DNA from 2 places in the Rhodococcus sp. NPDC003348 genome. Region 2 is predicted to be linked to the other one. Evidence: riboswitches for the same ligand, from Rfam matches in the RefSeq annotation. Region 2 holds a riboswitch; the other holds the start of a gene.

Region 1 (14,492 bases), on a different contig from region 2:
CGGACGACGACGAACCGCACCGCTCGACCGTGACCGAACCGACCTCGTGGTGGTCGCGTCGAGCTTCGACGACGCCGAGGCGTGCAGCACCGCGCTCGACCGCGGGGCCGCGACGGCGCCGGCGTGGGCGGCGGAGGAGGAGGTGGTTCTGCGACACCACCTGAGGCTGCCGGCCGAGGGTGTCCAGCGGGCCGCGGAGCTGGCGGCCCAGGACGGCTACACCGTCTCGCAGACGCCCCCGCACCCACCGGAGGTGTCGACCGACGATGCACTCGTGTCCGTCACTCTCGTGCGCACCCAGGTCCTCGACGCGCTGCACTGCGCCCAGGAGAAGTCGCGGATGGCGGGACTGGCGCAGAGGGCGGGAGGCACGGCCGTGGGGTGGGACGCCCTTCAGCCTTCCGGTGGCACCGACTGACATCCGGTCGCAGGGCCCGTCGGGAAGCTGCGGAACCGCCACGGGTACGGAACCGTGCACTGACTAAGCTTCATCCGGATCACAGCGACGACGAAGAGGCGGTTGGAATGGGGACGTGGCCCGAGGTGCTCGGCGCTCTGACGGACGGACGGGATCTGGACGCGGCCACCGCCTCGTGGGCGATGAGCGAGATCATGTCGGACAACGCCACCTCCGCCCAGATCGCCGCGTTCGGTGTCGCTCTGAAGATGAAGGGGACCACCCCGTCCGAGGTGACCGGGATCGCCGACGCGATGCTCGCGCACGCGCGCACCCTCGACCTCGGCGACCCCGCCGCGGGCAACACCGACGCGGTCGACATCGTCGGCACCGGCGGCGACCGGCAGCACACCGTCAACATCTCCACGATGGCGTCGGTGGTGGTCGCGGCGGCCGGTGTGAGGGTGGTCAAGCACGGCAACCGGGCCGCGTCGTCCAAGAGCGGCGGCGCCGATGTCCTCGAGGCGCTCGGGGTGCGGATCAACCTGGACCCGGACGCGGTCGCGCAGTGCGTGCGGGAGGTCGGGATCGGGTTCTGCTTCGCCCCGACCTTCCATCCCGCGTTCCGGTTCACGTCCGGGCCGCGAAAGGAGATCGGTATCCCGACCGTGTTCAACGTGCTCGGGCCACTGACGAACCCGGCCCGGCCCCGGGCGGGACTGATCGGGTGCGCGTTCGCGGACCTGCAGCCGGTGGTCGCCGACGTGCTCGCCGGTCGGGGCGTGACCGCGCTGGTGGTTCGAGGCGACGACGGACTCGACGAGATCACCACCTCGACAACCAGCACCGTCTTCGTCGTCGACGGCGGGACGGTCCGCGAGGACCGGATCGATCCCACCGAGCTCGGGGTGGAGCGGGTTCCCCTCGACGCCCTGCGCGGCGGGGACGCCGAGGCGAACGCGGTGATCGCGCGGGCGGTGCTTGCCGGTGAGCGCGGCGCCGTGCACGACGCCGTGGTGCTCAACGCCGGCGGCGCGATCGCCGCCTACTCCGGACTGGGCGGCGACCTGAACGACGCACTGCGTGCCGGCATGCAGCGTGCCGTCGACGTCATCGACAACGGAGCCGCCGCGGCACTGCTGGACCGCTGGGTCGCGGTGAGCGCACGCCTGGCCGGTTGAGGCCGCCCACGAAACAGCTGGAGGGATGACGGGGACCCTCGCCCGGACGGACCGGGCGAGGGTCCCCGTCGTCGTTCACTCGCCGATGGAGAAGGCGGCCTCGACGTCGGCGCTCGCGTAGGAGCGGAACGCGATGTGGGTCGTGGTGCGCAGCACTCCGGCGACCTTGTTGATCGCGCCGGTGACGACGTCGGCGATCTGCTCGTGGTCACGGACCTTGACGATCGCGATCAGATCGACGTCGCCCGCGCACGAGTACACCTCGGAGACACCGGCGATGTCGGCAACGGCCTGAGCGGTCTCGGGGATCCGGTTCGCCTCGGCGTGGATGAGGACGATGGCGTTGATCATCTCGCTCCTTATTACATGGGGTGGGCCTGATCAGACTAGGACCCGGATGCCGGGGAGCCCGCCCCGCGGGCCAGCGCGCACCACTGCTGCCAGGCTCCCGCGCCGCGAGCGGGCTCCCCGTACCCGTGGCTGGTGCGCACGATCCGGATGCCGGGGGAGTCGAGCCAGCTCGCGATCAGCCCGACCTCACCGGCGGTGGCGCCGCGCAGCGGTGACGGTTCGGCCAGCACGGTCTCGGCCGACAGCGCCAACGCGTCGACGACCGGCATCGGCGGCACCCCGCGCGGGGCCACCCCGGCCGAGGCGAGACGGCCCGCCCTGATGACCGCGAATTCCCACCCGCCGCCGTCGCGGGGCCGCGCCGCGATCAGTTCGTCGACCGCGGCGACAGCGGCCAGCCGCTGACCGCGGCGCAGTGCGATGCCCAGCGCGGCGGTGCGGTCACGCAGCCGGGCCGCGCTCTCGAACAGTTCTGTCGTCGCCAGCTCGCCGATCCGGGTGCGCAGTCGGTGCAGCGGGTCGTCGTCGGTACCGCGAATCAGGGCACGCACGACTTCGACGGCGGCGCCGTACTGCTCCGAATCCTGCGGGGTGTTCCCGGCGGGGCAGCCGCCGACCGCCTCGTCCGGACAGTCCGGGCCGTGGACCTGGTCGCGGCGAATCTTCTTGGTGCAGCTGCGAAGTCGACAGGACTCGGTGATGGTCGCGGCGACCTCGGTCGCGTCGGTGCGACTGGTGAACGGGCCGAGGGCGTCGACGCCGGCGCGGCGGGTGATCGACAGCCGGGGGAACGGTTCGTCGGTCAGGGTGATCCACCACGCGCGCTTGGGGAACTTCGAGCGCCGGTTGTACGGGGGTGCGTGCGCGGCGAGCAGTCGCAGTTCGCGCACTCCGGCCTCGAGTCCGTGTGCACACTCGACGTGGTCCACCCGGGTGGCGAGCGCCACCATCTCCTTCATTCGGGCGCGGGTCTCGGACCCGGTGAAGTAGCCGCGGACCCGACGCTGCAGATTTACCGCCGTGCCGACGTAGAGGACCTCGTCCGACGGGCCGCGGAACAGGTAGACGCCCGGGGTCCGGGGCAGGTGCGCGGCCAGGCCCCGTTTGCCGCGTTGGGCCGCCGAGACGTTGGGCAGGTAGTCGACCAGCTCCGGGTAGCTGTGCACCCCGAGATTGCCGACCCGTTCGATCAGGGCGTGCAGCACGTCGACGGTGGCGCGGGCATCGTCCAGCGCGCGGTGCGTGGGCCGGGTGCTGACCTGGAACAGGTCCGCCAGGGCGGACAGCTTCACCGACGGCGCCTCCTCCCTGGACAGCACCCGGCGGGCGAGCTTGACCGTGCACAGCACCTGGAACGGCGGCCAGGCGAGGTCGTGTCGCGACACCGCGGCCTTCAGGAATCCGATGTCGAACGGGGCGTTGTGGGCGACCAGGACGGCGCCGCGGGCGAACTCGAGGAAACTGGGCAGTACCTGTTCGATCCGTGGTGCGTCGACGAGCATCGCCGTGGTGATTCCGGTGAGCTGCGCGATGAAAGGAGGAATGGTGCGGCCCGGGTCGACGAGTGTGCCGAGTTCGCCGATCACCTCGCCGCCCCGGACCTTCACCGCGCCGATCTCGGTGATGGCGTCGTCGCCGGAGTTGCTGCCGGTGGTCTCGAGGTCGACGACGACGAACGTGGTGTCCCGCAGCGGGGTGTCCAGCTCGTCGAACGTCAGCTGGCGTGCGGTGGCGTCGCGGGAACTCACGGGGCACAGGCTAGGCGGGGGTGCCGACAGCCCCGGCCGGCCTGTCCCCACCAACCTGTCGGAGCGACTCGCTAGCTTCCGTCGGAGAGGCCGGATGACACGCCGGTTCGGCGCGAGTGAGACGAGGGTCACAATGATCGTGGATTGCAGCCGGTGTGCGGTTCGGGACATCGCCTGTGGCGACTGTGTGGTGACCGTGCTCCTCGGCTACCCGGCGCCCGAGGACTCGACGCAGACCGCGCGGTCCGGTGTGGTGGCCCGCATGAGTATTGAGCAGGATGAACGAGCGGCGATGGCGGCGCTCGCCGACGCGGGGCTGGTGCCCCGACTGCGCTTGGTGCCCGCCGTCGATCCGGCACAGACCAGTCGGTCGTTATCGCTTCGTGATCCGGGCGTTGCCTGACGGTCGTCCAGTGTCGAAATTGCCCGATTTGACCGGTTGTCGGTCTCGTTCGGGTCGACATTGCCGGGTGCGCTTCGTAATCTCGTTGAGACCTTGCGGAGTCTTGCAGCGCCACACCGGCGCAGCATCGCGAGGTACCGCCTAAACGATGTCCCGCAAGGGAATCGTGCCGGGAACCCACGTTTCCACTGGGGTGAATCCCGTCGGAGCGCACACCGCGTGCCGTCGGGTAGGGCTGATCTTCCCAGCCCGAACCCGTCAGCTAACTCGGTCGGCGGAGGAATGGAAGAAAGGCACCTCCTTTCGTGGCAACACTGAGCTCCAAGGCGCGGCGCGTCGCCGTCGCCGGCATCTTCACCGTCGGCGCGATCACGGCCACCGCGGCGCCCGCACTGGCCGAGCCCGTCACGGTCCCCGGCGTCGGCACCTTCGACATCCCGGGCGTTCCGGCGCAGACCATCGAGATCCCCGGCCTCCCGCAGCTCCCGGCGGCGCCCGGCGCCCCGGCCCTCGTTCCCGCTCCGGTCCTCACCGCAGGCCAGAAGGCCGTCGAGGCCGCTGCCAGCAAGATCGGCGCCCCCTACGTCTGGGGTGCAGCCGGACCGGACGCCTTCGACTGCTCCGGCCTCGTGCAGTGGGCCTTCAAGCAGGCCGGTCTGAACCTGCCCCGCACGAGCTACGACCAGGCTGCGGCCGGCACCCCGGTGTCGACCGGCAACCTGCAGCCCGGTGACGTGGTGTCCTTCTACGGCGGCTCGCACTCGGGCATCTACGCCGGCAACGGCGAGGTCATCCACGCCGCCACCTCCGGTACTCCGGTCAAGCGCGCCCCGATCTCCTCGATGCCGATGGACGGCGCACGCCGCTACTGACATCCCGCACGCCGTGGCCGGGGAAGGGCCACGGCGTGCGTGTGGCACTTGCCACTCCGACGGGCTCGTCGATCCAGCACGGATCGCCGGGCCCGTCGCCGTTTGCGCAGGACGGCGCCCGCGCGAGGCAATGTCACGATTTGGCCGGGGTGGACACCGTCGTATGCCGTTCCGTAACCTTGCCGAGACCTTTCCGCGAGTAAGAACAGGAGCACCCGGTTCGTGGCGTCACTGAGGAAGCGATCCACCGCACTCGCAACCGGTGTCCTGTCCGTCGCTCTCGTCGCCGTCGGCATCGGCCCGGCGGCAGCCGATCCCGCCATCGACAACCCGACCGCGGCGCTCGAGCGTCTGTCCGATCTCTCGCGCAAATCCGAGCAGGCCACCGAGGCGATGCACAACGCGCAGATCGACCTCGACTCCAAGCTCTCCGTCCAGCGGGATGCGGAGCTCAGGCACGAGCAGGATCAGCGCCGCCTGGACGAGGCGCGCGCGACGATGGCCCAGTTCCAGCCGGCCGTGGACCGGTTGACGATCGCCAACTACCAGGGCGGACGGGTCAACCGTCTGTTCGCGGTGATGGTCTCCGACTCGCCGCAGCAGTTGCTCGACCAGATGTCCACGCTCAGCGTGCTCTCCACCGACACCGCCGCCCAGGTGCGCAAGTTCAAGGAGGCCGGTGACGAGGCCGTCGCGGCCGAGGAGGCCTCGCGGCGATCCGCCGACGACGCGCGGACGGCGACCGAGCACGCCCGCTCGATCAGCGACGACCTGCAGCGCACCCAGAGCGACCTGCAGGAGCAGATCGGGCAGGTCACCCAGGCGTTTGCGGCCTTGACGAGCGCCGAGAAGGCAACGCTCGCCGGTTCCGCCTTCCCTCCCGGATACGATCCCGCGATCGTGCTCAAGGGCCTGGTCCCGGGTGCCAACTCGAGCGCACTGCAGGCGGCCCTGACCCAGGTCGGCAAGCCCTACGTCTGGGGCGCGACGGGGCCGGACGGCTACGACTGTTCCGGCCTGATGGTGTGGGCCTACAAGCAGATCGGCAAGTCGCTGCCCAGGTCGAGCCAGGCCCAGGCCGCAGGCGGCACCCCGGTTCGCAAGCAGGACCTGCAGCCCGGCGACCTGGTGCTGTACTACTCCGACGCCTCGCACGTGGGCATGTACGCCGGCAACGGCAACATCGTGCACGCGTCCACGTTCGGCGTCCCGGTGAAGGTGGCACCGCTCGACGCCTACCCGTTCTACGGCGCCCGCCGGTACTGACCATCGAACAGGGGGATGCGCCGCGGTCGCCGCGTCGCCGGATCCGGACCTGGGAGGCGCTCGCGTTCTCCGGCCTGCTGATCGTCGTCGCGGGCGCCGCGGGCCTGGTGCTGCACCAGAATTCCGCCGAACCCGGCTCTGGGGCACCGTCCACCGCCGCGGTCAGCCCGTTCGAACAGGCTCGGCGCGCCGGCGTCCAGGACCTGCTCGACCGATGGGCCGGAGCGACTCGCGCCGGCGACGCGTCGGCACTGGCGGAGCTGTTCGACCCCGGAGCGATGCCGGAGTTCCTCGCCGCCGAGGTGCGGCGGATGGGCAACCTGGCGGCGGTGCCACTCGCGGACTGGGGCTACGAGATCGGCGGCGGCCCGGAAACGCCGGTGCCGAGCGACCTGGCCGAACAGTTGCAGGCCACCGACGTCTGGGCTCCGCAGGTCTATCTGCGCTACGCGATCGAGGGTGCGGACCTCGGCCCGACGCGCAAACCGGTCTCGCTGGTGGTGGCGCGGCGCGGGGACACGTGGAAACTGGTCTCCGATCGACCGTTGCCCGAGTACGACCGGCGAACCTGGCGTGGCCCCTGGGATTTCGGTCCGGTGGTGGCCCGGTCGGTGACCACCGGCGGGGCCACCTCCGTGGTGCTCGGTCACCCGTGGCAGCAGGACCGGGTGGACGCGGTCGCGGCCGAACTCGTCACCGCCGTACCCGCCGTCGGTGACGTGTGGGGTACCGACTGGTCGCGGCGGGCGGTCGTGGTCGTCACCGCCGATCAGGACGAGTTCGCCGAGCAGGTCGGCGCCGCGCACAGCGGTTCCGACATCGCCGCGGTTGCGGTCTCCGACGCCGTGACCCCGGACTCGGACGTCGTGACCGGGCAGCGAATCGTCTTCAGCCCCACCGCGGGTGAACGTCTCACCGAGAGCACGCGCCGGTCGGTGCTCCGTCACGAACTCACACACGTCGCCACCCGCGCCGAGACGCGGGACGGATCCCCGATGTGGGTGCTCGAGGGCTTCGCCGACTACGTCGGCCACCGGGTCCCCAACAGTGACACCGGCGGCGGTGTCGACGTCCGCACCGCCGCGCCGACGGTGTCGGCGGCCGTCGCGGTGCACGGACCGCCGGTGAGGCTGCCTTCCGACGCCGACTTCGCCGCCGGGGGCGAACGGGCGCTGGCCGCCTACGAGTCGGCGTGGACGGTCGCGGCATTCGTCGCGGACCGGTTCGGGGAGGACCGGCTGCGGGCGCTGTACCGGGAACTGTCGACCGGGCCTGTCGACGCCACCGTGGTCGACGAACGGATCGGCCGGGTACTCGGGGTGCCCGGGCGGGAGATGGTCGCGCAGTGGGGCTCCTGGCTCACCGAACGGGTGTCCTGACCCCGGCGCCCGGAACCTCGACCCCGGTGCCGGCGATCCGTCGCCGACCCGGGGCGCCCGCAGGGAGGGCCACCGAATACGGTGGAGGCATGCGCCGAACCCTGTTGGTGACGAACGACTTTCCACCGCGACCGGGCGGCATCCAGTCCTACCTGCAATCCCTGACGGCCGCGCTGCCGGCCGACCAACTCGTCGTCTATGCGCCGCGGTGGCGCGGCGACAGTCACACCAGGTTCGATGCCGCGCAGCCGTTCGAGGTGGTCCGTCATCCCACGACGCTGATGCTGCCGACGCCGCTGGTGGCACGGAAGGCCGCGAAGCTCGTGCGCAGCCACGGCTGCGACAGCGTGTGGTTCGGCGCCGCCGCGCCGCTGGCGTTGCTCGGTCCGCACCTGCGGCGAGCAGGCGCGGAGCGCATCGTGGCGAGCACTCACGGACACGAGGTCGGGTGGTCGATGCTGCCCGGGGCCCGGCAGTCGTTGCGCCGGATCGGCGACACCACCGACGCGATCACGTACGTCAGCAAGTACACCCGGCGCCGATTCGCCGCGGCGTTCGGGCCGCGGGCCGGGCTCGAGCACGTCCCGCCCGGGGTGGACAGCGAGACCTTCCGGCCGGATCCGGCGGCGCGCGCGGAACTGCGCTGCCGGTACGGGCTGGGGGAGCGGCCGACGATCCTCTGCCTGTCTCGCCTGGTGCCGCGCAAGGGACAGGACGTGCTGATCCGCGCGTTGCCGCGGATCCGGCGATCGATCGACGGCGCGGTGCTGGTGATCGTCGGTGGCGGGCCGTACGAGGAGTCGTTGCGGCGACTGGCGGCCAAGGTCGGCGTGGAGGAGCACGTGGTGTTCACCGGTGGGGTTCCCGCGGCGGAACTCGCCGCGCACCACACCATCGCCGACGTGTTCGCGATGCCGTGCCGCACTCGCGGCGCGGGGCTCGACGTCGAGGGACTGGGCATCGTGTACCTGGAGGCGTCGGCGACAGGTGTTCCGGTGATCGCGGGCAACTCCGGGGGCGCGCCGGAGACGGTGCGCGAGGGCGAGACCGGGCACGTCGTCAACGGCCGGTCGGTGTCCGCGGTGGCGGATTCGGTGATCTCGGTGCTCGTGGACCGCGACCGGGCCGCGGCGATGGGCGTCGCCGGCCGCAAGTGGGTGTCCGAGCAGTGGAGGTGGGATGTCCTGGCCGCCAAGCTCTCCGGACTGCTGTAGGTGCTGCCGCGCCTGTGCGCCTTTCCGATGGCCGGAGCCACCGGAAAGGCGCACGGGCGGCGAAGCCGCTACTTGCTGTAGATGGCCTCGATCTCGGCGCCGCGGTTCTGGTGGATGACGTTGCGCTTGAGCTTGAGCGTCGGGGTCAGCTCGCCGGTCTCCTCGGTGAAGTCCAGCGGCAGGATGCGGTACTTCTTGATCGACTCGGCGTGCGAGACGAGCTTGTTCGCCTCGGCGATCGCGGCGTCCACCTCCGCGACCAGGTCGATGTCGGCGACCAGGTCCGTGATGCTGGACCCGGCGGGCTTGCCGTTGCGTTCGAGCCAGCCCGGCCACGCCTCCGGATCGATCGTGATCAGGGCACCGATGAACGGCTTCTGGTCGCCGACGACGAGCGCCTGGCTGATCAGCGGGTGGGCGCGCAGGTAGTCCTCGAGACCGGCCGGGGCGACGTTCTTGCCGCCGGCGGTCACGATGATCTCCTTCTTGCGGCCCGTGATGCTCAGGTAGCCCTCGGTGTCGAGTGACCCGAGGTCGCCGGTGTGGAACCAGCCGTCCACGATGGCCTCCGCGGTGGCGGCCTCGTTCTGCCAGTAGCCGGTGAACACCACCGGGCCGGACAGCAGGATCTCGCCGTCTTCGGCGATGCGAACGGCGTTGCCGGCCAACGGCTTCCCGACGGTGCCGATCTTCTGATTGCCGGGCGTGTTGACGGTGATCGCGGCGGTGGTCTCGGTCAGGCCGTAGCCCTCGTAGATCGTGACGCCGAGGCCGCGGAAGAAGTGGCCGAGGCGGGCGCCGAGCGGCGCACCGCCCGAGATCGCGAGCTGGCACTGGCCGCCAAGCGCGGCCTTGAGCTTGCTGTAAACCAGCTTGTCGAACACGGTGTGCTTGAGACCCAGCACGAACCCGGCGCCGCCGGTGTCCTGTGCCTGGCTCCACTGCACGGCCACCTCGGCGGCCATGTCGAAGATCTTGCCCTTGCCCTCACCGTGCGCCTTCTGCTGGGCGGTGTTGAACACCTTCTCGAACACGCGGGGCACGGAGAGGATGAAGTCCGGCTTGAACTCACCGAACGTGGCGACGATGTTCTTGGTGTCGGACGTGTGGCCGACGGTGGTGCCCGCGTTGAATGCGGCGAGGCTGACGGCGCGGGCCAGGACGTGGGCGAGCGGCAGGAACATCAGGTTGCGCCGGCCCGGCTGCAGCAGGGCACCGAACCCGGACGTCGCGATGGCGTGCGACTCGGCGATCAGGTTCGAGTGGGTGAGCATGCAGCCCTTGGGCCTGCCCGTGGTTCCGGAGGTGTAGATCAGGGTGGCCGGGTCGGCGGCCTTCAGGGCGGCGGTGCGGGACCGGACGTCGTCGTCGGCAATCCCGGCGCCGCGCTCGACGAGGGTGGCGATCGCTCCGCGCGCGCCCTCGGCGGGCTCGATCTGCAGCACCGTGTTCAGGGCGGGGAAGTCGCCGGTGACGTCGGCGACGGTGCGGGAGTGATCGTCGGTCTCGACGATCAACCCGACCGCGGCGGAGTCCTCGAGGATCCACCGGACCTGTTCGGCGGAGGAGGTCTCGTAGATCGGCACGGTGACGCCACCGGCCGACCAGATCGCGAAGTCGAGGATCGGCCACTCGTATCGGGTCCCGGACATCAGTGCGACCCGGTCGCCGGCCTGAACACCGGACGCGATCAGACCCTTGGCGACCGCGGTGACCTGCTCGGCGATCTCGCGTGCGGTCACGTCGGCCCAGACGCCGCCGGTGAGCCGCTTGAACAGCACCAGGTTCGGCGTCGCCGCGGCATGGGTGTACACCGCGTCGACCGCTGACCCGTCGGCCGGGACGGCGAAGTTGAGGGGGACACTGAATTCACGCACGCGATGCCTCCGAGACCTGTGGATACTGACGAGTAGGTATTACTCGGGGTCCACTTTAAACCCTGCTGGATGCGACCTGCGCCACGTCCATGGCGGCGGATATGTGAAGCTTGCGGGGTGAGCAGCATTCAGGTCGCGGACCAGACGTTCATCGCCGCGGCACCCGAACGGGTCGCCGAGTGCCTGTCGGCGCAGTCGAAATGGGGCCGCTGGTGGCCCGACCTCCGCCTCGAGGTGCGGGAGGACCGCGCCGAGAAGGGGATTCGGTGGACCGTCGGCGGCGCCCTGACCGGGACCATGGAGGTCTGGCTCGAGGCCGAGCTCGACGGCACGATCGTGCACTACTTCCTGCACGCCGAACCCGCTGGGGTGACGCCGGAGAACGTCGCGAACCTCGACCTCGCCGCGATGAACCATGCCCGCCGGCTCGCAGGCAAGGTCGTCACGTTCGAGGCGAAGCGCGAGCTCGAGGCCGGTCGGCCCGCGGGAGAGTCCCCTCTGCCCCGGTGACGCCGGACCAGCCGTAGGAAAGGAACGTTCCCGCATGGCCGAGAAGACCAAGAGATCGATCACCATCGCCGCGACGCCGCGGCAGGTGATGGAAGTGATCGCGGACTACCCCGCCTACCCGGAGTGGGTGGCGGCGGCGAAGTCCGTCGAGGTGCTCGAGACCGGTCCGTCCGGGCGGGCACGACGGGTCCGGTTCGTCCTGGACGCGGGGATGGTCAAGGACACCTACGTGCTCGAGTTCGAGTGGTCCGGGGACGGGCAGTCGGTGTCGTGGGAACTGGTCGAGGGTGAGATCCAGAAGGCGCAGTCCGGCTCGTACACGCTCGAACCGCAGGCCGACGGGGCAACGCTGGTGACGTACGAGCTGACCGTGGACCTGACGATCCCGATGATCGGGTTGTTCAAACGCAAGGCCGAGAAGGCGATCACCGACACCGCACTCAAGGAGCTGAAGAAGAGGGTGGAGGGCTGACACCGCGGGAGGACGACGCGCACCCTCGGGTGCAGTTCGTCGTCGGCAAGGGAGGCGTCGGGAAGACGACGGTGGCGGCGGCAACCGCACTCGTGCTGGCGCGCAAGGGATCTCGGGTGCTGCTCGTGTCGCTCGACCAGGCCCACTCGCTCTCCGACGTGCTCGCGACCGACCGCAGGCCCGGAACGGCGGATGCGATTCGCGACGTCGCGGGCGCCGGTCGTTCCGGCGGCGTGGAGTTGCTCGAACTCGACACCCTCGCCGTGCTGCAGGGGCGGCTCGCGGCGGCGGCCGGACTCGTGCCCACCGGCCCGGAGCACGACCACTCGCTGTCGCTGCCGGAACCGGAGGAACTGACCTCGCTGCCCGGCGCGCAGGAACTGGTCGGGCTCGCGGAGGTCGCCCGGCTCGCCGGGAGCGGCGACTGGGACGCGGTGGTGGTCGACTGCCCGGCAACGGCGGATGCGCTGCGGCTGTTGACCGTCGCGGATCTGGTCGCCGACGGGGTGGAGCGGGTCTGGCCGCAGCACGTACGCGTGACGATGGGGTCGGGTTCACCGCAGTGGCAGCTGCTGGCCGCGCTACTGGTGGATCGGCTGGTCGACTCGACCGCGCCCGTCCGCACCCTTCTCGCGGATGCGGAGCGGGCCGGAGTCCGGCTGGTCGTCGGCGCACGGTCGGTGGCGGCGGCGGAGGCGCGCCGGACCGTCACCGCGTTGGCGCTGCTGGGTATTGCCTTGGACGATGTCGTGGTCAATGGTGTTCTGCCGCAGGATGATTCGATTCCGGACGGTGACGATGCGCCGCCGTCGGCGCGCTGGTACGCGCGGCGTCGGGGCGACCAGGAGGGCGCCGTCGCGCAGCTGCGCGCGGCGCTTTCCGGGACCCCGGTGCTCGTCGCCCACGACGGGGGTGGCGAGCCGGTAGGGTGGGACGCTCTCGGCGCCGTCGCCGACGATCTCGAACCGGCGGGTGCCGCGGGGGAGCGGCGCGGACCGACGGTGGAACACGAATCGGGGGTGGGGGTGGACTCGGTGTACGCGCTGCGGGTTCCGCTGCCGCTGGTCGACCCGGCGTCGCTGAGCCTCGGCCGGGTCGGCGACGACCTGCTGATCGGGGCGGCGGGGGTGCAGCGGCGGCTGCCGTTGGCGTCGGTCCTGCGGCGCTGCGACACGGTCGACGCGGGGCTCGAGGGGGACGACCTGGTGGTCCGCTTCCGGCCCGACCCTCAGGTGTGGCCGCAGTGAGCGCCGACCACGCGGCCCTGATGGCCGAGCTGAGGGCGCTGGCGAACGCGGCCCTCGACCGCCTCGAACCCCTCCTGGAACGTGCCGCGGACGTGGCCGCCGCCGTCGCTCCCGAGCGTGGTGAGGACGGTGCTCACGAGGGCGGCGAGGACCGTGGCTCCGCGTGCGGCTGGTGCCCGGTCTGTGCGCTCGTCGCACTCGTGCGCGGCGAGTCCCACGACCTGCTGACGCTGGTCGCCTCGCAGCTCTCCGCGCTGCTCGCGCTGGTGCGGGCGCTGCTCGACGAGCACGACGGACACGGCGGGCCCCCGGAGGGCGGACCCGACGGCGACACGACCCCGCCGCCGCGCCGCGCCTTCGTGCCGATCCAGGTGCGGATCGAGGACAATCCCACCGCATGAGCAACGAGCCGGAAGCGGCGCCGACCATCGGCGTCGACGTGGGCGGAACCAGCATCCGGGCCGCGGTCGTCGACGCCGCCGGGGAAGTACTCGACACGGCGCAGGCGCCGACCCCGCGATCTGCGTCGGCGCTCGAGGACGCCCTCGACCGGACACTTCGGGAATTGATCTCCCGCAACGAGATCAGGGCCATCGGACTCGCGGTTGCGGGTTTCGTGTCGGAGGACCGGACGATCGTGCGATTCGCGCCGCACCTGCCGTGGGTGGACGTGCCGGTGGCACGTGACCTCGGCCGGCGGCTCGGCCTGCCGGTGGTGCTCGAACACGACGCGAACGCGGCGGCGTGGGCGGAGCGGCGGTTCGGTGCCGCGACCGGCGGCGGCAACGTCGTCACGGTCGCGGTCGGCACGGGAATCGGCGCGGCCCTGCTGGTGGACGGGCATCTGTACCGGGGCAGTCACGGGGTGGCCCCCGAACTCGGACATCTGCAGGTGGTGCCCGGCGGGCGGCCCTGTGCCTGCGGCAAGCGCGGCTGCTGGGAACGGTACTGCAGCGGGACCGCGCTGGTGGAGACCGCGATCGAGTTGCTCGCCGCCGACCCGTCCGGGTCCACCGTGCTCGCGGCGGAGGTCGCACGGGATCCGGGATCGCTCACCGGCCGCCGGATCGCAGGCGCCGCCCGCGACGGGGACCGCGTCGCGGTGCGCACAATGGCGGAGTTCGCCCGCTGGCTCGGCGTCGGTCTGGCGATGGTCGCCGACGTCTTCGATCCCGAGCTGATCGTGATCGCCGGGGGCGTGGCGAGCTCGGCGGGCCTGTTCCTCGACGAGGCCCGCGAGCACTACGCGCGCGCCCTGACCGGGGCGGGGCACCGGCCGCTGGCGCGGATCCGGACGACCCAGCTCGGCGAGGCGGCCGCGATGGTCGGGGCCGCTGACCTGGCCCGCGCGGCACTGCGGTAGCCATGCCGTGACCAGTGTCACACGCGGCTTTCCCGTGTGGCCGGGCACACGGCACGTCGGTACAGTTCACGGCACACGAGGTCGGGAGGCGCCATGTGGTACTGGCTTTTCAAGTACATCCTTCTCGGGCCGATCCTGTTCGCGCTCGGCCGTCCCAGAATCGAAGGGGCGCACAACCTTCCGGTGCACGGCCCGGTCATCCTGGCGAGCAA
Region 2 (14,492 bases):
TCACGCTGAAGATCGCCGCGAAGTACGCGCAGTACACGAACTTCGACGGCACCCTCGACGGGTTCACCCACAAGTCCGAGGTGTTGCGCGAGCACTGCGCCGCGGTCGGCACCGACTTCGGTGCGATCGTCCGCTCGGCGAACTACAACATCGCGATCGGCGCCACCGAGGCCGAGGTGGAGCAGCGGCTGGCGCAGATCAAGGCACAGATCGCGCAGTTCTCGGGGGAGGAGGTCGCCGAGGCGGCACTGTCGGCGTACCGCGGCATGCCCGGCGTGGGTACCCCGGAGCAGATCGTCGAGAACCTCACCGCACTGCGTGAGCGTGGCCTCGACTATGCGATCTGCTACTTCGCCGAGGCCGCCCACGACACCTCCGGCATCGAACTGTTCGAACGTGAGGTGATTCCCGCACTGGAGGCGTGAACGCGATGTTCGTGGTGGGCCTGTCCGGGCCCGGACTGTCACTGACGCCGCCGACCGAGGCGGACGTCGCCTCGATCACCAGCTGCTGCCAGGACGAGGCGATCGGACGGTGGACGACGATGCCGGTGCCGTATCGGCGGGCGGACGCGGAGGCGTTCGTGACGAGGGTGGTTCCGGCGGGCTGGGCCGACCGCAGTCCCACCTGGGCGGTGCGACACGGCCCCGACGGTCCGGCCGTCGGGATGATCGGGCTCGGCGCCCGTGACGAATCGGCCGCCGAGATCGGGTTCTGGCTCGACCCCGCCGAGCGTGGTCGAGGGCTGATGACCGCGGCGCTGAACCTGGTGTGCGACTTCGCCTTCCGTTCGGACACGCTGGCCCTCGAACGGATCGAGTGGCGGGCGTTCGTTGGGAACGCGGCGTCCGCTGCGGTTGCGCGGCGGGTGGGATTCCGATTCGAAGGCATCGCCCGCCGCGGGGGACTGCAGCGCGGCGTCCGCCGGGACATGTGGGTCGCGGGACTGCTGGCCACGGACCGGCGCACACCCCACGAGGGCTGGCCCCCGCTGGCCTAGCGGATGTCGTTGGCGGAGACCGGGATCTGCTGGTTCTGCGCCTTCGCCACGTCGTCGACCAGCGGGATCGACTTGGTCAGCAGCTTCCACTCGGCGTTCGGGATCTGCTCGATCGCCCGGCGGAGGACCTTCGGGTCGCGGGTGCCCCACGCGATCGGCATCGGGCTGACCATCTGCCAGGTGTCGGCATGGGAGTTCGTGGTGCGGTCCGAGAGCACCGAGATCGACGGGACGCGTTCGCCGACATTGGTCAGCGAATGCCCCGGCAGGGTGCGGATCGTGCGGGTGACCAGCGCGTAGTGCGGCGCGTCGGCGCTCGGCTTGGCGGTGTTCACCAGCGCCAGCAGCGTCGCGCCGCGCGGGCGGGACACCGCGACGATCGCCGGGACCAGTTCCCCGTTCGCGTACAGGTCCTCGACCGACCCGACCTTGCGGGGCGCCCAGAACGCCATCCACAGCGAGGCCACCGCGACCACGACCGCGACCGCGGCGAGGATGTACGACCACGGATGCGCGAGCACGACGAACCAGGCGGCGAGCGCGGCGAACAGCAGGGCGGTGATGATCGCGGACCAGCGCAGGCGGCGAACGTCACCGACCGTCTCGTTGACCGACTTGGCGTGGGCGGTGTCTACCGGGAACTCGAAGCGACGCACAGTCCTATTCCTACCCGATCGCCGGTCCGAGGAGGTCGTCCGCGTCGGTGATCCGGTACGCGTACCCCTGCTCCGCCAGGAACCGCTGCCGGTGCGCCGCGTACTCGGCGTCGAGCGTGTCGCGGGCGACGACCGAGTAGAAGTGCGCCTGCCCGCCGTCGTGCTTGGGCCGCAACAGCCGGCCCAGCCGCTGCGCCTCCTCCTGCCGTGACCCGAACGTGCCCGACACCTGGACGGCGACCGACGCCTCCGGCAGGTCGATGGAGAAGTTCGCGACCTTGCTGACGACGAGGGTCTTGATCTCGCCCGCCCGGAACGCGTCGAACAGCGCCTCACGCTCCCGGGTCTTCGTCGACCCCTTGATCACCGGTGCGTCCAGCGCCTCGCCGAGCTCGTCGAGCTGGTCGATGTAGGCACCGATCACCAGGGCCGGCGAGTCGGTGTGCCGGTCCAGGATCGACTTGACCACCGCGTTCTTGGTGTGCGCGGTCGAGCACAGCTTGTAGCGCTCCTCCGGTTCGGCGGTCGCGTACGCCATCCGCTCGGCGTCGGTGAGCGTGACCCGCACCTCGATGCAGTCGGCGGGGGCGATCCAGCCCTGCGACTCGATGTCCTTCCACGGCGCGTCGTAGCGCTTCGGGCCGATCAGCGAGAACACGTCGCCCTCGCGGCCGTCCTCGCGGACCAGCGTCGCGGTCAGGCCGAGGCGTCGCCGCGACTGCAGGTCCGCCGTCATCCGGAAAACCGGCGCGGGCAGCAGGTGCACCTCGTCGTAGATCACCAGGCCCCAGTCGCGGGAGTCGAACAGTTCGAGATGCTTGTACTCGCCCTTCGTCTTCCGGGTGATCACCTGGTAGGTCGCGATCGTGACCGGGCGGATCTCCTTCTTCTCACCCGAGTACTCGCCGATCTCGTCCTCGGTCAGCGAGGTCCGCGCGATCAGTTCCCGCTTCCACTGCCTGCCCGCGACGGTGTTGGTGACCAGGATCAGGGTCGTCGCCTTCGCCTTCGCCATCGCGGCCGCGCCGACCATCGTCTTGCCCGCACCACACGGCAGCACCACCACACCGGAGCCGCCCGCCCAGAACGAGTCCGCCGCCATCTCCTGGTAGTCGCGCAGGTGCCAGCCGCCGTCCGCGGAACCGGGGAACCGGCCCTCGTAGTCCAGCTCGATCGGGTGCGCCTCGCCGTCCACGTAGCCGGCGAGGTCCTCGGCCGGCCAGCCGATCTTGAGCAGCATCTGCTTGAGGTGCCCCCGCTCGGAGGGATGGACGACGACGGTGTCCTCGTCCACCTGCGCGCCGAGCATCGGGCCGATCTTCTTGTGCCTGCGCACCTCCGTGAGCACCGCCCGGTCCAGGCTGACCAGCACCAGTCCGTGGGCCGGGTTCTTCACCAGCTGCAGCCGTCCGTAGCGGGCCATCGTGTCGACGACGTCGACGAGCAGCGGCTGAGGCACCGCGAACCTCGAATAGGTGACGAGGGCGTCGACCACCTGCTCGGCGTCGTGCCCGGCGGCACGGGCGTTCCACAGCGCGAGCGGCGTGACGCGATACGTGTGCACGTGCTCGGGCGCGCGCTCGAGTTCGGCGAACGGCGCGATCGCCTGCCGAGCCTGATCGGCCATCGGGTGGTCGACCTCGAGCAGCAGGGTCTTGTCGGACTGGACGATGAGCGGTCCGTCGGTCACGTACGCCTCCTAGCGATGACAACCACTCCATTGTCCACGCTTCGCGCAGGAGGCGACGTGACCCGACGTCGGGACCGCCGGGCATCCGCGGGGTGTGCCGGAAACAGGTACGAATCGCGCCGGGTTCGTGCGCAACACCACGGAATTGTTTCCGCAGGGCCGAATTTCTCGAAAGCGTCGGCCGACCGTTTCCTTTTTCTAGCGCCCGAGATCCTGTCGAATATCCATCACCTGGACCAGCGCCTCGGAAATTCCGGCACGGTATCCGGCTTCGCGTTCGGTGTGCCCCGACGTGGCATCGAGTTCGTTTTCCAGTCGGTCCTTGATTCGATCAAGGGCTAAGAGTGTCTTTTTCACGAGGGGGCCTTCTGTTGTGTTCGATGCGGCGTGGATCGGGAAAATCCAATCCTGGGCGCACTCGTCGAGGACGAAGATTCGCGCGGAGGTCAGCGCCGCGAGCCGTCCGCGGGACCTGGGGCTCGGGGGTGCCGCACCGTCGGCGGACCCGCGCAACTGTCGGTAGAGGGTGTCGAGAACTCGGGAGGCCGCCGGTGCGGCGGTGTCGCAGTGCACGGAAATTCGGTCCGTCAGTGGCGCTTGCGTTTCCGGATCAACTCGCCGGACTCCGCCGCCCGGTCCCGCTTTTCCGCGCGCCTTTCCTTCAACGACTGTGCCGGTTTCTTGAGGTTTTTGCCGGGTTTCTTGTCTGCCATTGTCGCTCCTGAATTCGAAGTGGCAATCACTGGGCCCGACCATACTTCATTTTCCGAAGAAAGCCAGCCGTGCAGGCAGGCGGTCTTTTTCGAACTTTTTTCGGGTCAGTCGACCAGCGAGACCGACGTCACCCGGTGCAGCGTGAACCGGCGGATCGCGCCGTCGGCGGGGTCGAAGGCGTCGAGTTGGCCACCACCGACGCTGACCGGGTCGACGATGCGTTCCGAGGCGATGCCCTGCGCGTCGACGTACCCGATCCGGACGCTGCGCCCCACCTTCACCGCGAGCTGCAGCAGCGCCATCGTCGCGGCACTGCCGGCGCGGGTGCCGTCCGAGCGGACCGCCTCACCGCGCGGGGTCGAGGCCGCGCGCTGACCGGCCCGCAGCTGCCGGACCAGGAGGTCGAGCTGCTCGTCGGTCGGCGGGGCGGGCATCCGCCGGACACCGCGCGCGCGGCGCCTGGGCACCCGGGCCCCCGGCGGGCGCAGATCCACGATCGCGCCCGAGGAGTCCTCCCCGGCCGGGGCGAAACCGGCCGCCCGCAACTGTTCGAGCACCTCGCCGAGCGACGCCTGCGAGACCGCAACGGTCGGCGCCAGCGCCCGCAACGCCAGCGCCTCGGCGACCGGGGAGGACAGCACCTCCGCCAGCATCGCCGGGTCGTCGCAACGGACGAACGCCTGCGCGATACCGGCCCGCAGTCGGCCGTGCCTGCGCGCCACGTCGTCGATCAGGTACGTCAGGGCCTGCGGGACCGGGGTTCGCGAATGCGACGCGAACAGGGCGTGCAGTTCGGCGGCGGTCCGCCCGGCGTCGAGGGCGCGCCGCACGCTGGCCTCCCCGACCCGGTACACCGTCGCCGCGCCCGCCGACTCGACGTCGGCGACCAGCGTGATCTGGGCGAGCAGATCCGGCACCAGCGGCCCCGGCGCGATCACCGTCAGGTCCGCCTGAACCAGCACATGGTCGATCGGTTTCGGCAACGCCGCGACCATCTCGGCGAGCACCGACTCCGGAGGGCCGCCGTGCAGCAGGCTGCGGCCCGGTGACGACAGGGCCCCGCGGCCGATCAGCCCGACCGCGGTCGCCTCCCGCAGGGTGTGCTCGATCGCGGACACCCCGAGCCGGCCGGCCCAGCGGGGCCGGCGCCACGCCACGACCGCCGCCACCGCCGCGGCGCTCGCACCCACCCCGGTGCCGAGTTCGGCGACGACGTCGAGCACGAACCGGCGATCCCGCGGGGCGCCGGACGCCCGCACCTCGTCGGAGAGGGCGGCGATCGGCTTGTCGTGTGGGTCGCGCAGCCCCACCGTCCACGGTCGGCGCGGCAGGTCCAGCCACACCTGCGCGAGCAGCTGCCACCGATGGCCCGGGGTGCCCTCGAGCCACGCGTCCGCGGCCGTGGTGGGCGCCCAGTACTCGTCGCCGGTGTCGGCCGCGGGCAGCGGGTCGGGGACACCTGCGGCGATCAGTCCGGCGGCGGACAGCAGTTCGACGAGCAGACTCACCCTGGCCTCGTCGATCCCGACGATCTTGGCCAGCCGCCGCGCCTCGCGCACCCCGAGACCCCCGGCCTTGAGGGTCGGTGCGGGATGGTCACCGAGCGCGCCGAGCAGCTCCTCACAGTGCCGGATCAGTTCCAGCGCCTCGCCGGCGGCGGCCGCGTTCACCTCGGCGATCTTGTGCTTGGTCCCGCGCACCGCGGGCGGGGCCAGCACGGACGGGTCGGTGACGGTCTCGCCGCGCAGCACCTGGCCCACCTGGTGGGGCAGTTCGACGGTCTGCTCGTCGAGCCAGGTCAGCAGGCCCGATGCCAGGAGCCGCTGCACCGGCCGATCCGGCGAGGTGCCGGGGGCCGCGTCGCGGGTCCGGCCGATCGGTGAGCTGGTGGCGAGGGTGTCGAGCAACCGTCGTTCGTCCTCGGTGAGCCCCGCCACCGCCGCGGCGATCTGATCCGCGGTCAGCGTGGTGGTGGCCGGGTCGATCCGCCAGGTGACCGCATCGCGCGCCGCCGGTGTCACCCGCAGCGCCTTGGTGCCCCACACCAGCGCCCGGTCGCGCAGCACCGTCAGCGCGCGATCCACGGCCCGCGCCGGTGCCCGGCCCGCGACCGCGTCGGCGAGCTGGTCGCGCCGCACCCCGGACTCGGCGGCGCCGTCCCGGGCGAGCAAGCCGATCAACGTGAGTTCGAGCACGCTGAGGTCGTCCGCCACCCGCAACACCGACGCCCGCTGCTCGGCGCGGGACGCCAGCACCGACAGGTTCGCCGGCGGGGGGACCGCCAGGTCCGGGCGCAGTCGCAGCAATTCCGCCAGCTCGCGGTCGCTCCGCGTGCTGAGCCAGGTCGCCAGGCTGTCGGTCACGGCGGCGGGATCGGTTTCGGTCATCGATTGTCAGATTAGTGACCTGGGCTGTACCGGATGCCGACTCGGTGTCAAAATGGCCTCGTGGCTAACAATTCGAGCAAGCGTTACGTTGATCCAGGCTGGCCGGAGCACGTCAAGGAAGGTGACCACGCGGTCACCGAGCTCTCGTCGACTCGTTCCGGAGGGTTGTCCCCGTTCGGTGAGGAGACCGAGTTCCCGCGGCCGCTGTCCGAGCTGCCCTACACCCATCCCGTCACCGTCATCAACCGCTGACCGGACCGAACGGCAGAAGGGCCCCGCACCGAAACGGTGCGGGGCCCTTCTCACGTTCTGGGTGGCTCAGCGCGGAGCGACGGACTTGAGGAAGTCGATGACCTGCGGGTTGAGCTTGGCCTGCTCGTACAGGTTCTCGATCTGCGGGTCGACGGCGATGCCGCGGGCCTTGACGGCCTGGATGGTGCTGTCGAGCGAATCGAACACGTCGGCGGTGCCGTCGGTGGTCGGGATGCTGGTGACGGCCGGGGCCGGCGCCGGCGCGGGGGTCTCGGCCGGGGCGGCCGGTGCGCTGCGCTGGGTCGGGGCGCTGGTGAGGCCGAGGCTGGAGGAGCAGGACGGCCAGGCGCCCCAGCCCTGCGAGGCGAGGACCTTCTCGGCGACCGCGATCTGCTGCTCGCGGGTGGCCTGGTTGGCGGTGGCCGCGTACTGGCCGCCGCCGTGGGCGGTCCAGGTGCTGGGGGAGAACTGCAGGCCGCCCTGGTAGCCGTTGCCGGTGTTGATGGACCAGTTGCCGCCGGCCTCGCACTGGGCCAGGCGGTCCCAGTCGGAGTCCGGGGCGGCACCTGCGGGGGCCGCGAAGGCCGCACCCGCCGCGCCGAACACCGCGGTGGTGACGACGACCTTGGCGGCGGTCTTGCGCGTGTTCGTGGGCTTGCGATGGCGTCCAGCGCTCATGGAGGTTTTCCTCTCCGCACGCGCCTGCGAGGTCAGCTGTCGGGTTCGGGCTGAGAGGTCGCCCGGCCGTGATCGCTCCGTGATCGGCGCGAAAAACGGCTTCACCCCAAGGAAGGCCGGTTGCTCGCCTCCCGGTGTCCACTGGGGACGTGGGTCCCCCGTCCTTGTCCCTGGTTTCCTCTGGGGAATCCGTTCCGCGGGACAAGGTTTGGCGCGGCGGTCCGGACTGGCCGGAACACCGACCGCTGACGACCGTACGTGGCCGATCGCGGTGAGTCACCTCCTACGAAATCGGCGTGTTTCTCGGCGTTTCGCCAGGAGAGGTGGGCGTTTTCGCAGGTCAGCTGGCCGCTGCGTGGTCGAGACCGGTCCGTGACTCAACCGTTATGTGAGGTAGATCACAAGACTTCTCGGGGGTGTCCTGGGGCTTCGAGCGGCCGCGACCCCGCGGCGCGATCAACGTCGCCGCCGCAATCACCACGAACAGCAACGGATACACCGCCGCGAAGAGCGGGACGAGGGCCGCAGGCGCCGGGATCATGAACAGCCCGATCGCGTACACGTCGTCCGGGAACCGGTGCGCCCAGCACAGCAGCGGCACCGCCAGCGCGACAGGAAGCAGCCAAGGCCTCGCCCGTCCGGCCCGCAGCGCCCGATCCAGCGCCAGGATCAGCAACGGCACGAACCACACCCAGTGGTGGCCCCACGAGAACGGAGAGACGGCGCACGAGGTGAGACCGCACAGTGTCGTGGCGAGGAGGGTCTGCCCGCGTCGGTGCGCGAGACGCGCCGAGGCCAGCCCGAGCGCGGCGAGCGCGATCGCAACGCCCAGCCACAGCAGCCGCGGCGGCTCGTCGAGGTTCAGCCACCGTGCCAGGACACCCGACGCGGACTGGTTCGCCGGCCACGCCGTCTCGCCGATCCGGGTCGAATGCCAGATCACGCCGGTCCAGTACGCCCTGGAGTCGGAGAAGATCACCGCGAAGCCGATGGCGACGGTGGTCGCGAAACCCGCGACCGCCGTCGCGGCCGCCCGCCACTGCCGGGTGAGCAGCAGATGGACGACGAACAGCGCCGGGGTCAACTTGATGCCCGCCGCGACGCCCACCCCGAATCCCCGCAACCTGCTGCCCTCGGGGCGGCCGAGATCCCACAGGATCAGCAGCATGAGCAGCAGGTTCACCTGGCCGAGCCAGATCGTGGTCCGTACCGGCTCGAGCCAGCTGAGGACCACCGTCAGCAATCCGGTGGTGACATACAGCGCGCGGTCCGTGCGGTAGCCGAGCAGACGCCAGCACAGCAGCACGACCAGGTACAGCGCCGCGAAGTTCGTCAGGTGGCCGAGCAGGGTCGTCATCTCCGGCGTGAACAGACCCAGAGGGGCGAACAGTACCGCGGAGAACGGGGGATACGTCCACCACATCCCGCCGTGCAGTGCATGGTCGTAGAGTCCGGCGCCGGTCAGGACGGTGGCGCCGCCGCTGCGGTAGACGAGCAGGTCCAGGCCGTTTCGGAAGAAGCCCCACAGTGGGTGGCCGAGCGGGACGACCCGGTCGTGGGCGACGAGGGCAGCTGCGGCGAGCACCGCGAGCACGCCGAGGAACAGGGGATGTGTGGGGAGCGACCGCCCCGCATCCGGGTCGGTGCGGGGCGGTCGGCTCATGCGGGGCTACCGGGTTGGTACGAGCGGACTGAGCGGACGTCCACGATGTCCTTGCCGAGTGGCATCAGTGAGATCGGGACCATCTTCAGGTTCGCGACGGCGAGCGGGATGCCGATGATGGTGATCGCCATCGCGACGGCGCTCAGGACGTGACCGATCGCGAGCCAGATGCCGCAGAGAACCAGCCAGATCACGTTCCCGATCAGGGACCCGACGCCGGAGGTCGGTTTCTCGACGACGGTCTTGCCGAACGGCCACAGCGCGTAGACGCCGATCCGGAACGAGGCGATGCCGAACGGAATCGTGATGATCAGGATGCAGCACAGGACGCCGGCGACGAAGTAGCCGAGCGCGAGCCACAGCCCGCCGAAGACCAGCCAGATGATGTTCAGGAGGATCCTCATGTCTTGTCCTCTCCACGTACACGCCGGCCTGCCATCAGTGCGGAGATGATTCCGAACAGGAAGCCGAGCGGACAGAGCAGCGCCAGCAGGTACAGCGCGAGTCCGGGGGTGTGGCCGGTCGCCGCGACGACGAAGATCGCGATGATCGCGACCAGGCCAAGGAAGAACAGGGCGATGGCGGCGCGGAACAGGATGCCGCCGCCGGAGGCGGGGGTGCCGTTGGTGGATTCGGTGCCGGGGGTCTGTGGTGCCACACCCCCACGTTATCCCCGGCAAACCCGAGTGCCCGGGAGGGGCACGCGGAGGTAGACTGCCGACCATCGCGTCCCACACACGGTGGGGCGCGTTCGTTTATATGGTCGTTTTACGTGGATGAGCAGGTGACGCGGTGCCTACCGGCAAGGTGAAGTGGTACGACGTTGAAAAGGGCTTCGGCTTCCTCTCCCAGGACGAGGGAGAGGACGTCTACGTCCGGTCGTCGGCGTTGCCCGAGGGGGTCGAGGGCCTCAAGGCCGGCCAACGGGTGGAGTTCGGCATGGCCGCCGGCCGTCGCGGTCCCCAGGCGCTGAGCCTGAAGGTGCTCGATCCGGCGCCGAACCTGCGCCAGACCGGTCGCCGCGACGACGCCGCTCGCAAGCACACCCCCGACGAGCTGCACGGCATGGTCGAGGACATGATCACCCTGCTCGAGGCGAAGGTGCAGCCGGACCTGCGCAAGGGCCGGTACCCGGACCGCAAGACCGCGCAGCGCATCTCCGAGGTGGTCCGCGCCGTCGCCCGGGAACTCGACAGCTGAGTTCGTCCGACTGAACGCGCGGAGCCCCCGGTCACCTGGACCGGGGGCTCCGCTGCTGTTCGGGCCTCTTACTGGACGGCTGCCGGTTCGGGCAGGTCCGGCAGGGTCTGGATCGCCCACACCGGGGCGAAGTCGCGCGACGACGGCTGCTGGATGATCACGCCGAGCAGCTGCTCGTTCTCACGCGTGGGGATCGTCACCGAGTACTTCTCGCCCGCGGTGTAGTCGCGGTATCCCTCGAACACCTCGCCGGTGCGGGGGTCGCCGAACTGGACGTTCAGTCGCCAGTCGCCCTCGGCGATGTCCTTCGGCAACGACAGCTGCAGCGACGAGCCGGCAGGCACCGGAAGGTTGGCGACAGCGAGGTCGGCGCAGCGCATGTTCGCGTCGCAGATCCCGGCGTCGACGTCGACGGTCCGGCCGTGTGCGTACGCGGTCACGGTGGGCAGCTGCTCGGGTGCGTCGCGGACGAGCATCGTGACGACCGCGGCGAGCCCGCCGGCAGCCACCAGCGCCACCACGACCACCGCTGCGAGGATCTTCTTCGTCCGGGCTTGCAAGGTCATCGGTTTCCTTGTTCTCGTTCGTACCCGCCCGGTGTGGCGGGTTCGGTGTCAGTCGGCCCGGGAGCCGGGACCGACGGGTGCTTCCTGGTTCACGTGTTCGGGGCGTTTGCCGCCGAGCCCCGGCAGCAACGTGCGGCCACGGTACGTGAGGAACGTCTGGACCAATCCGAGGACCAGCACCACCGACACGACGGTGAAGCCGATCCAGTACTCGGTGGGCAGCAGGACGCCGAGCGCGCCACCGATGACCCAGCTCAGCTGTAGCACCGTCTCCGAGCGGCCGAATCCGGAGGCGATGGACTCCTCGGGCAGGTCCTGCTGCAACGAGGCGTCGAGGGAGACCTTCGCCAGTGCGCTCGCCGCGGACGCGACGAGCGCGGCCAGGGCCGCGGTGAGCAGGCTGTCGGTGAAGGCCACGAGGATCGCCACCACCGTCACGGCCGCGGTGCACCGCAGCACGACGAGCGCGGGCCGGCCGAGCTTGAGCCGGGCGCCGGTCGCATTGCCGGCGAAGTTGCCGATGCCGGCCGCGGCGCCGACGAGGCCGAGCATCGCGGCCTGCATCCATGGTTCGTGTTCGGTGCGGGACTTCGCGACGAACGCGATGTACAGGGTGAGGAAACCGGTGAGCACGCGGATGGTCCCGTTGCCCCAGAGTCCGGTGATCGTGGCGCGGCCGAGCGGTTGGCGCCGCTTGTCCGGGGCGATCGTCTCCTTCTGCTCGCGGGTGATCACCTCGGTGACGGCGTCGTCGCCGTGGTAGGCGAGGGTCGCCGGGACCTCGCCCTCGGTGACCTCCACCCACGCCGGGATGCGCATGCTCAGGTAGGCGCCGAGAACCGTGATCGCGGCGGTGAACCACAGCACGCCGGTCGAGTGGAAGGCGAACGCGATCGCGCCCGCGATGCCGCCGGCGACGATGGTGCCGCCGATCAGGCCGAACACCGTCAGCCGCGAGTTGGTGCGCACCAGGTCGATGTCCGGGGGCAGCACGCGTGGGGTGACGGCGCTCTTGAGCACCGAGAAGGACTTGCTGAGCACCATCATCCCCAGTGCACAGGGGTACAGCGCCCAACTGTCGAAGTTGAACACCAGCAGCACCGCGAGCACGGTGCGCAGCGCGAACGAGGAGGCCAGCGCGATGCGGCGACCTCGCTGCAGCCGATCCAGGGCCGGGCCGATCAGCGGGGCGATCACCGCGAACGGCGCGATCGTGATCAGCAGGTACAGCGCCACCTTGGTCTTGTCCTCGCCGGTGGCGGCGGAGAAGAACAGGGTGTTGGCCAGTGCGACGGCGACGGCGGCGTCGGTGGCGAAGTTCGCCATCACCGCGTAGGTCAGGTGGGTCAGACCGGACTTGTCGGCGCCGTCGGCGGTCGCGGCCCGGCGGAACGTCGCGATCCCGCGGTTGGTCAGCTCCCGGCTGCGCATCGCCGCGACCCGGGTGACCGTCAGCTTGCGCGGGATCGGCGGCGGCTTCGGGCCACCGGACCGGGACGACGGCCGGATCTGCTCGGTGGGGGGCTCTCCGGCGTCGTTGCCACCGGCGGTTGCGCTCGTGTCCGTCGGGTGCAGCGGCGGCAGCGGTTCGCGGCGTCCGGACGGCCGGCGGGGCGGGTAGTTCGTGTACCCGGGATGCACCGCACCGCGGCCGGCGTCGGCGGCTGCCCGACGCCCGTCGGGTTCGGAGGGGTGGCGCGGTCCGGTCACAGGTCCAATTCTGTCCTAGGAGCCGGACAAACAACCACAGGCCCCGCTGACCGTGGCGCGGTCACGAGACGAAGCGCACATCGAAGATCGCCGGATAGAGCTTGCCGGTGATCAGGAAGCGATCGGTGCCGGGGATCGCGGCGATGCCGTTGAGCACGTCGACGCCCTTCTGTTGCTCCTCGGTCAGCAGCCCCGACGCGTCGATCACCGCCACCACCGCGCCGGTGGCGGGGTCGATCCGCACGATGTCGGTGGTCTGCCACACGTTGGCGTAGACCAGACCGTCCGCGGTGCATTCGAGTTCGTTGAGCCGGTCCACCGGCTCGCCGTCGAGGGTGACCGTGACGGCGCCGACGGAGGCGAACGTCGCCGGGTCGCGGAACGTCAGGGTGGCACTGCCGTCGCTCATCACCAGACGGTCGGGCTGCGCGCACAGGCCCCAGCCCTCGCCGGCGTAGGAGACGCGGGACCGCTCCGCGAGGGTGTCGCGGTCGCGTGCGAACGCGACCCCGTTCCGCCAAGTCAGCTGCCACACGGTGTCCCCTGCGACCGTGATCCCCTCGCCGAACATCCCGTCGGGGAGCGGGACACGGGCACGCTCGACATCGGTGTCGAGGTCGCGCGCAGCAATGTAGGAGCGGCCCACCAGTCCGGTGCCCTCGAGCAGCTCACCGCCCGACACCTCGAGCCCCTGGGTGAACGCCGCGGTGTCGTGTGGTCGGGTGCCCAGGACCTCGACGCGCAGCTGGGGCACCGAACTCGACGATCCGAGCCACGAGGAGCCGCTGTCGTCGGAGGATCCGGCAGCGCAGCCGCCGAGGGTCAGCGCCGTCGCGGCCGCGACGACGCTGAGCAGTCGGTACCGGGTCACGACCCAAGCATGGCAGCCCGAACGGGCACACCACCCACTCGATACGGCAAAATGGGGGTGTGAGTGCGCAGTCTGCCCCCGAGCTTGCCCCCGTGCGTCCCCTTCTGGCCGAGGCCGTGGAGTTCGCACGCCAGGCGCTGACCGACCTCGGTGAGGTGCACATCGGCGCACACCTCGGTGTCACCGCCGAGGACGAGAACACCGCGACCCACCGGTTCGCGGCGACCCTGCCGGGCTACCACGGCTGGCAGTGGGCGGTGGTGCTGTCCGCTCTGCCGGACTCCGATCGGGTGACGGTCAACGAGTCCGCGCTGCTGCCCGGCCCCGACGCCCTCGTCGCCCCCGAATGGCTTCCTTGGGATCAGCGGGTGCGCCCCGGCGATCTCTCGCCCGGGGACCTGCTCGCCCCCCGTGCCCACGATCCGCGACTCGCGCCGGGGTACGTCGCGACCGGCGACCCGGTCGTCGACGACCTGGCCCGCGAGGTCGGGCTGGGACGCAAGACGGTGCTCAGCCTCGAAGGCCGGCTCGACGCCGCGCAGCGGTGGCACGACGGCGACTTCGGCCCCGACTCGGAGATGGCGAAGGCCGCGCCCTCGATCTGCGCCCTGTGCGGGTTCTATCTGCCGCTGGCCGGGTCGCTGCGCGCCGCGTTCGGGGTCTGCGGCAACGAGCTGTCCGCCGACGGTCACGTGGTGCACGCCGAGTACGGCTGCGGCGCCCACTCGGACACCGAGCTGCCCTCCGGCGCCGGAACCCCGCGCTACGACGCCTACGACGACGGCGCGCTCGAGGTCGTCGAGGTACCCAAGCCCGCCGGGACCGGCCCCACCGACGCGGAGACCGGCGAGGCCGCGACAGCCGAGGTCGAGAACGCCGAGCCTGCTGCGGTCGAGGCCGTCGAGCCTGCTGCGGTCGAGGCCGCCGAGGCCGCCGAGACCGGAACGGACACGGCATCGACCGAGTGACCGATCCCTTCGGCACCGACGCGCTGCGGGCCGCGACGCTGCTCGCGTGGACGTCGTCGCCGACGCGGTTGCGGGAGGACGCGGCCACCGAGGCCGACCTCGTGCGCGGCGGCTACCGGGATCGGGTGCTGACCGAG

The links. Region 2 has a riboswitch for cyclic di-AMP ahead of ACWDU4_RS17655 (transglycosylase family protein). Riboswitches for the same ligand answer to the same signal wherever they lie in the genome.
Region 1: it holds a riboswitch for cyclic di-AMP, as region 2 does, so the genes downstream of both, ACWDU4_RS22170 (NlpC/P60 family protein) here and ACWDU4_RS17655 (transglycosylase family protein) in region 2, are expected to answer to the same signal.

What each region holds. Positions count from the first base shown of each region.
Region 1 covers NZ_JBSFRT010000040.1:5,786-20,277, forward strand. Annotated here, with positions in the region: gene ACWDU4_RS22145 (hypothetical protein) at 1-418, shown strand, start outside; gene trpD (anthranilate phosphoribosyltransferase) at 526-1,578, shown strand; gene ACWDU4_RS22155 (Lrp/AsnC family transcriptional regulator) at 1,654-1,929, opposite strand; gene ACWDU4_RS22160 (DEDD exonuclease domain-containing protein) at 1,965-3,677, opposite strand; gene ACWDU4_RS22165 (hypothetical protein) at 3,811-4,080, shown strand; cyclic di-AMP (ydaO/yuaA leader) riboswitch at 4,209-4,373, shown strand; gene ACWDU4_RS22170 (NlpC/P60 family protein) at 4,386-4,952, shown strand; gene ACWDU4_RS22175 (NlpC/P60 family protein) at 5,175-6,218, shown strand; gene ACWDU4_RS22180 (hypothetical protein) at 6,293-7,597, shown strand; gene ACWDU4_RS22185 (glycosyltransferase family 4 protein) at 7,687-8,811, shown strand; gene ACWDU4_RS22190 (AMP-dependent synthetase/ligase) at 8,880-10,688, opposite strand; gene ACWDU4_RS22195 (polyketide cyclase / dehydrase and lipid transport) at 10,806-11,198, shown strand; gene ACWDU4_RS22200 (SRPBCC family protein) at 11,233-11,670, shown strand; gene ACWDU4_RS22205 (ArsA family ATPase) at 11,700-12,917, shown strand; gene ACWDU4_RS22210 (hypothetical protein) at 12,914-13,318, shown strand; gene ACWDU4_RS22215 (ROK family protein) at 13,315-14,280, shown strand; gene ACWDU4_RS22220 (lysophospholipid acyltransferase family protein) at 14,374-14,492, shown strand, end outside.
Region 2 covers NZ_JBSFRT010000026.1:32,152-46,643, forward strand. Annotated here, with positions in the region: gene ACWDU4_RS17615 (LLM class F420-dependent oxidoreductase) at 1-425, shown strand, start outside; gene ACWDU4_RS17620 (GNAT family N-acetyltransferase) at 431-1,000, shown strand; gene ACWDU4_RS17625 (DUF3239 domain-containing protein) at 997-1,656, opposite strand; gene ACWDU4_RS17630 (DNA repair helicase XPB) at 1,667-3,346, opposite strand; gene ACWDU4_RS17635 (hypothetical protein) at 3,545-3,919, opposite strand; gene ACWDU4_RS17640 (hypothetical protein) at 3,934-4,059, opposite strand; gene ACWDU4_RS17645 (helicase-associated domain-containing protein) at 4,165-6,447, opposite strand; gene ACWDU4_RS17650 (hypothetical protein) at 6,508-6,699, shown strand; gene ACWDU4_RS17655 (transglycosylase family protein) at 6,766-7,377, opposite strand; cyclic di-AMP (ydaO/yuaA leader) riboswitch at 7,383-7,586, opposite strand; gene ACWDU4_RS17660 (glycosyltransferase 87 family protein) at 7,718-9,040, opposite strand; gene ACWDU4_RS17665 (YccF domain-containing protein) at 9,037-9,444, opposite strand; gene ACWDU4_RS17670 (hypothetical protein) at 9,441-9,698, opposite strand; gene ACWDU4_RS17675 (cold-shock protein) at 9,833-10,240, shown strand; gene ACWDU4_RS17680 (DUF2771 family protein) at 10,309-10,806, opposite strand; gene ACWDU4_RS17685 (MFS transporter) at 10,855-12,516, opposite strand; gene ACWDU4_RS17690 (glutaminyl-peptide cyclotransferase) at 12,578-13,387, opposite strand; gene ACWDU4_RS17695 (DUF3027 domain-containing protein) at 13,447-14,355, shown strand; gene ACWDU4_RS17700 (sacsin N-terminal ATP-binding-like domain-containing protein) at 14,352-14,492, shown strand, end outside.